Regions from separate parts of the Aeromonas sp. 25-AL00135 genome, predicted to be linked through region 1. Evidence: riboswitches for the same ligand, from Rfam matches in the RefSeq annotation. Region 1 holds a riboswitch; the other holds the start of a gene.
The links. A riboswitch is a leader RNA that binds a small molecule or an ion and turns the genes downstream of it on or off. The one in region 1 is predicted to bind lysine.
Positions count from the first base shown of each region.

Region 2: linked by a shared signal. The riboswitch ahead of ACW5XC_RS09385 (Na+/H+ antiporter NhaC family protein) and the one ahead of lysC (lysine-sensitive aspartokinase 3) in region 1 are both predicted to bind lysine.

Region 1 covers NZ_JBSTYQ010000005.1:95,686-99,099, forward strand. Annotated here, with positions in the region: gene lysC (lysine-sensitive aspartokinase 3) at 1-1,174, opposite strand, end outside; lysine riboswitch at 1,265-1,488, opposite strand; gene argA (amino-acid N-acetyltransferase) at 1,596-2,924, opposite strand; gene msrA (peptide-methionine (S)-S-oxide reductase MsrA) at 3,193-3,414, shown strand, end outside.
Region 2 covers NZ_JBSTYQ010000008.1:95,324-98,737, forward strand. Annotated here, with positions in the region: gene ACW5XC_RS09380 (thymidine kinase) at 70-651, opposite strand; gene ACW5XC_RS09385 (Na+/H+ antiporter NhaC family protein) at 743-2,323, opposite strand; lysine riboswitch at 2,412-2,583, opposite strand; gene ACW5XC_RS09390 (H-NS family histone-like protein) at 2,886-3,290, shown strand; gene ACW5XC_RS09395 (cob(I)yrinic acid a,c-diamide adenosyltransferase) at 3,360-3,414, opposite strand, start outside.

The DNA of each region.
Region 1 (3,414 bases):
GCGCCACCAGTGCCAGACCGGTTTCCACCTCCACCTTGCAAAGCTGGCCCAGCTCGGCCAGTACCTTGTCGCTCAGGATCGGCTCGCCGTTGCTCTGGCTGCCGGTGTGATCCAGGGTCAGTGACACGCTCACTTCCGAGGTAGTGATGAGGTCGACCGAGATGCGGTGACGGGCCAGAATGCCGAACACTTCGGCCAGGAAGCCGTAGGCGTGGAACATGTTGAGGCTGTGCAGGGTCACCAGCACCTGCTGGCGGCGCAGGGCGACGGCGCGAAACAGCGGGCTTGAATCTGTGCTGGCGCGGATCCAGGTACCACCGGCGGCAGGATCCTTGGCTGAGCCGACAAACACCGGAATATTCTGGCGCACCGCCGGTTGCAGGGTGGCGGGGTGCAGCACCTTGGCGCCGAAAGTGGCCATCTCGGCCGCCTCGACAAAGCTGATTTCGGGAATGGGGCGAGCCCGGGTGACAAGGCGCGGATCCGTGGTGTAGATGCCGGGCACATCGGTCCAGATCTCGATACTGGCGGCATCGAGCGCTTCGGCGAGCAGGGCCGCGCTGTAGTCAGAGCCGCCGCGCCCCAGCGTGGTGGTGCGCCCATCGCCATCGGCGCCGATAAAGCCCTGGGTGATGATAAGGCTATCGCCCAGCTGCGGGCCCAGCGTCTGCTGGCAGAGAGTGCGGGTGGTGGCCAGATCGACGGTGGCTTTGCCAAAGCGGCTGTCGGTGCGCATCAGCTGGCGCACATCCTGCCAGTGGGCCTTGACGCCGCGCTGGCGCAGCAGTTCGGTAAAGAGACGGGTAGACATCAGCTCGCCGCAGGCGATGAGGCGGTCGGCCAGCTCCGCATCGGTATGCTGGTGGGCTTGCTGGGCCATGAGGCGAATTTCGTCCAGCTGGCCATGAATGAGGGCGCTCACATCAACGGGGTTGCCGAGATCGGCCAGAATGGCCTGCTGGATCCCGGCCAGTTTGGCCAGCTGCTCGTCGCGGCCCGCTTCGTCCAGCTCACCTTGTGCCAGGGCGACCAGCAGGTTGGTGACACCGGCGCTGGCACTCAGTACCACCACCCGGGTGGCGGGATTGGCCAGCACGATATCGGCGCAGTGATTCATGGCCGGGAAGTTGGCGACACTGGTTCCGCCAAACTTGGCGACATTGATCGGGCTCATTGCTTACTCCTGTCTTATTTTAAGATTCCGGTTCCATCGGGCAAAAAAGAGAGGAGGAGGCTGAAAATGGCAGGAATGAACGAAGCTATCCCGGCCAGAAGCACTCCACCTGCAGAGCCCATCCCGTACCGCCCCTGACAGGGCGCGGTGGGGGATGATCACTACCGATGACAACCCGGGGGATTCAGCCCCCGCAGCCGACGTTGAGGTCACCAGTCTCCTCACTCGTCTCGGCGCTGCTCCCCCTGACCCAAGTTCACCGGACGCTGGCGTCCTCCCTTGGGCTGCCTGGGCAGCGCTCCTCTTCTGGCTCCACCAGGGCGGTGGAGTGCGTTTAGAAATAACCTGCGTTGGATTGCACTGTCAATCGAGTTTGTGAAAAAGTTCAAATTGTCAGCTAACTCAACGCAGGATCAATGACTTAGGCAATGGTCTTTGACAAAACCTTGGAACGGCGCTGCCAGTTGTAGAGACGCTGGCGCGCCACCGGCAGATCTTCCACTTCCAGCGGATCGAAGCCCCGCTCCCGGAACCAGTGGATGGAGCGGGTGGTGAGCACGAACAGGCGGCGAATGCCAAGCCGTTTGGCCCGCTCGGCTACCTTGGCCACCAGCTGATCTCCCCGGTTGGAGTTGCGATAGTCGGGGTGGATAGCGACGCAGGCCATCTCCGCCATCGCCTCTTCCATAAAGCAGTAGAGGGCCGCGCAGCCGATGATGAGGCCATCGCGCTCGATGATGGTGAACTTGTCGATCTCCATCTCCAGCTGCTCGCGGGAGCGGCGCACCAGAATACCTTCCTCCTCCAGCGGGCGAATGAGATCCAGAATGCCGCCGATATCCTCGATGGTGGCGGCGCGGGCCTGCTCGGCGCTTTCCCGCACGATCTGGGTGCCGAGGCCGTCGCGACTGAACAGCTCCTGCAGCATGGCGCCATCATCCTGATAGCTCACCAGATGGGAGCGGGGCACGCCGCCACGGCAAGAGGCAATGGCCGCACGCAGGTAGCGGGCGGTGCCGGACATCTCTTCGCCCGCTTGTTCCAGCTCCACCAGCAGCTCTTCGGCCTGTTCGGGGAAAAGCTCGGAGATAGCCTCGCCGTGTCTGTCCATCACCCCTTGGGTGCTGCTGAAACAGATAAGCTTGTCCGCCTTGAGGTCGACCGCCACCCGGCGGGCTACCTCTTCCGAGCTCAGGTTAAAGCTCTCGCCGGTGACCGAGCAGCCGATGGGGGAGATAAGCACCAGACTCTTCTGGTCGAGCTGGCGAGTGATCCCCTCCACGTCGATGCGGCGCACCCGGCCGCTGTGGCAAAAGTCGATGCCATCATCCACCCCCAGCGGCTGTGCGGTGACAAAGTTGCCGCTCACCACGCTGATCCGCGCCCCCTGCATGGGGGTGTTGGCGAGCCCCATGGAGAGCTGGGCGGTGATGTCATATTGCAGGCCGCCACACACTTGCTTGATGATGGTGAAACTCTCGTCATCGGTGACCCGGATCCGCTTGTGATACTGGGCCTCGATACCGGCGCGGGCCAGCGCTTCATCGTTTTGCGGACGTGAACCAAACACCAGCACCAGGCGTATGCCCAGTGTCTGCAGCAGGGCGATATCGCTGACGATATTGGCGAAGTTGGGGTGGCAGATGGCTTCTCCCCCCATCATCAGCACAAAGGTGGCACCCCGATGCACATTGACATAGGGGGTGGATTGCCGGAAGGCATTGACCAGACTGGGTTCGCGTTCACGCACTTGATATTTCTTCCATAAAAAAACAGCGATTGGCTCAATATATGAAAATTAATTCACAAATCAAGACTAAATATTGATTTTGGCCGTTTCTGGTCTACGCGGGGCGACTTGGCCGTGCAGATCGGGAAAGGATGGTTGGAAGCGCAGATGGCCGTTGGGGCGAGCGGGGAGGGGCCAGCCGGTTGATCCGGCGCGATAAACTGCTATCTTCGATGCTCCTTTTCGTCAGCTGTGTGATTTCACAGGGTTTTATACAAGGACAGAATTCATGGAACAGATTATTTCACCGGCAGATGCCCTGCCGGGACGACGCGAAGCGATGGTGATTGGTCAGCAGCATGCGGTGAATGGCAACCCGACCCAGGGCCCCTGGCCGGAAGGGATGGCGGTGGCCTGGTTTGGCATGGGCTGTTTCTGGGGCGTTGAGCGCCTGTTCTGGCAGCAGCCGGGCGTCTACTCCACCGCGGCCGGATATCAGGGCGGCGTCACC
Region 2 (3,414 bases), on a different contig from region 1:
ACAAGTTGGGGAAAATAAAAAGGGCGCCAGATTGGCGCCCTGCTCGACGATTCAATTATCGCAGCCGACTTACTTGTAGGCCCGACCTTCGAGATAGTGTTTGCGACAGAGTGACACATAGCGATCGTTGCCGCCGATCTCCACCTGCTCGCCATCACGCATCACCTGCCCTGCTTCGTTGACCCGGGAGTTCATGTGAGCCTTGTTGCCACACCAGCAGATGCTCTTCAGCTCTTCAAACTTGTCGGCCAGACAGAGCAGATGGTAGGAACCCGGGAACAGCTCGCCGCGAAAATCGGTCTTGAGGCCATAGGCCATCACCGGAATATCCTGCTCATCGACGATGCGGGCCAACTGGTAGACCTGTTCACGGGTCAGGAACTGGGCCTCGTCCACGATAAAGACATCGATATGTTTCTTTGCATGGCGCTCTTTCACCATTTCAAACAGATCACAGCTGTCGCTGAACACGTCCACCTTCAGTTCAAGGCCAACCCGGGCACTGATCACCCCGACCCCGAAACGGTCATCGATGGCTGGCGTCATCGCCAGAGGATGCATGCCCCGCTCCAGATAGTTGAAGTGCGCCTGAATGAGCTGGGTGGATTTGCCTGAATTCATGGTGGCAAATTTGTAGTGCAGTGAAGCCATGATACTGTTCCGAAACTGAATTTATGGGGCGCATGCTAACCAAAGCCCCTGACAAAACCAAGGGGCCCGCGGGCCCCTTGCTCTATAAATGTTACGCGGTGGCCAGCACTGGCCGCGCTTTGGCCTTTTTCAGGTGATAGCCGGTAAAAAGCACGAACCAGAGGGCGCTGATACTGAAACCGGCCAGGCTGGAGTGCATCAAGCCCATCGCCAGGTAACCGATGGCCGCGCCGAAGGCGATGGCCAGTGCATAGGGCAGCTGGGTCATCACGTGATCGATGTGATGGCAACCGGCACCGGTGGCAGAGAGGATGCTGGTGCTGGAGATGGGTGAGCTGTGATCCCCGAACACCGAGCCAGCCAGTACCGCAGCCAGCATCGGCAACATCAGGCTGATGTCGCTGGCGGCGGCCATGTCACCGGCCAGGGGCAGCATGATGCCGAAGGTACCCCAGCTGGTACCGGTAGCAAACGCCATGGCACAGGAGAGGATAAAGACCACGGCAGGTAGCACTTCGATCGGCAGGTTGCCGTTAGCCAGCGAAGCCAGGTACTTGCCGGTCTCCACGTCGCGCACCACGGCACCGATGGTCCAGGCAAACAGCAGGATGTTGATGGCTGGCAGCATGGCCATGACGCCTTGCGGCGCGGCCTTGATCCAGTTCTTGGCTCCCAGCTTCAGGCGCATCGCCAGACCGATGGAGACCACCAGACTGCACAGGGCACCGTAGACCAGCGAAGAGCCGACGTTGGTATTTTCGAACGAGCCGAGCACGCTGAATGGCAGCCCTTTCTCGCTCAGCACCGCAGCACCGGAATCGATCATGAAATAGATGGTGGCGGCGGTCAGGGTCAGGATCGGCAGTACCATGTCGATCATGCCGCCGTTGCTCTCCTCCGGGCTCTCCATATCCAGACCGATGGGGCGGCCCTTGGACTCATCCCACAGCTTGCCTTCCAGCGCCCACGCTTCGTGTTGACGCATCGGGCCGATGTCGAGTTGGAATGAAATCACCACCAGCACCATGATCAGGGTGAAGACGGCGTAGAGGTTCATCGGGATCATCTCGACAAATGCCGCGATGGGGCTCTGTTCAGTCAGACCGTGTGCCGCCATGATGCCGCCAACCAGAGCGATGATATAGGCGCCCCAAGAGGAAATGGGCATCAGCACGCAGACCGGCGCTGCGGTAGAGTCCAGCAGATAAGCCAGTTTGGCACGGGAGATCTGGAAGCGGTCGGTCACCGGACGGCAGATGGCCCCCACCGACAGGCTGTGGAAGAAGTCATCGATAAAGAAGGCAAACACCATCATGCCAGTCAGGGCTTTGGCGCCCTTGCGGGTCTTGGCACGACGCTCGGCCCACTCGGCAAAGGCACGGGTCGCCCCGGAGACGCTCATCAGGCTGATGAGGCCACCCAGCAGCAGCATAAACAGGATCATGTTGACGTTGTCACGATTGAGCGCGCCATCGACCCAGAAGATCTTGAGCACGGTATTCAACATGTAATGCAGGGATTCGAGGGGCGAAAACTGATTGAGCAGCAAACTGCCGGTGACGATGCCCACACCAAGGGACAGCAGCACGCGGCGGGTCATGATCGCCAGCGCGACAGCCAACAGGGGGGGAAGAACGGACCAACCGGAGTCGGCGAAATGACTAATGTCCATGATCTCTTTGCACCTAAAGATTACAGGTGGAGATCTACCGAGAGGATCTAAAGAAACAAAACCTATGGGGAGGTCATACTCCTCAGCCCCTTCAGGTAGCGCTCCATAGTGGATGACTATGGCAGTCCTGCACCTATTAGATGCAGAACCAGCAGCCCGGTATGATGGCCTGGCCACTTCGGCGCTGACTCCTTTCCTTGTGCATCACAGGCATCACCCTCCGCACAAATACTCATAGGCAGCGCGCCTCTACTTAAAGGTATTCGCCGCACATTTTATCGAGATGGCAGCTTATAGCAAGTTTTTTGATTAAATAGTCACGATAAACATATCAAGGTCGAAAAATGGTAGTCAAATGATGCAACAACGCCTGTTTTGACGCTATTTTCACCTACTGCAGCTTCATTAGCATCCAATCTCCAAGCCTATTGCAGGCCATATTAAATATCTGTATTGATGTTCCCCACGGATATTATATTTAACCCGGCTTGACTTATTTAAATCGCCAAGCAAGAATCAGCTGGAACATAATATTTTTCTCTGACTCGACGTGGTAACTCCTATGAATGAATTTTTAAAGGTACTGCTTAATATCCGCAGTCTGCGTGCGACCTGCCGCGAACTTTCTCTGGAACAACTGGAAGAGGCACTGGAAAAACTCTCTGCGATCGTTGCTGAGCGTCAGCAGGATGAAGCTGCCGAGCGTCAGGCCCGTGAAGAGCATCTGCGGAAAATTAACGAATATAGCGAAATGCTGAAAGCCGCCGGTATTGACCCGGCAGAATTGGTAAGCGCTGTCGCTACCAACCCCGGCAAATCAGAAAAAGCCAAGCGGGCACCACGTCCTGCCAAATATCGCTATCAGGATAATGGCGTAGAGAAAACCTGGACCGGTCAGGGCCGTATGCCTTCGGCTATTGCCAGCGCAGTGGCAGCAGGCAAATCACTGGAAGACTTTGCTATCTGATCTCAATCTCGTTGCTAATAAAAAACCTCGCCTTGGCGAGGTTTTTTATTGCCGCTTAAATGTGACATATCAGATAGCCGATTGCGGGCGATCTGCTGCCTTGACCCACAGCACTTCACGATCC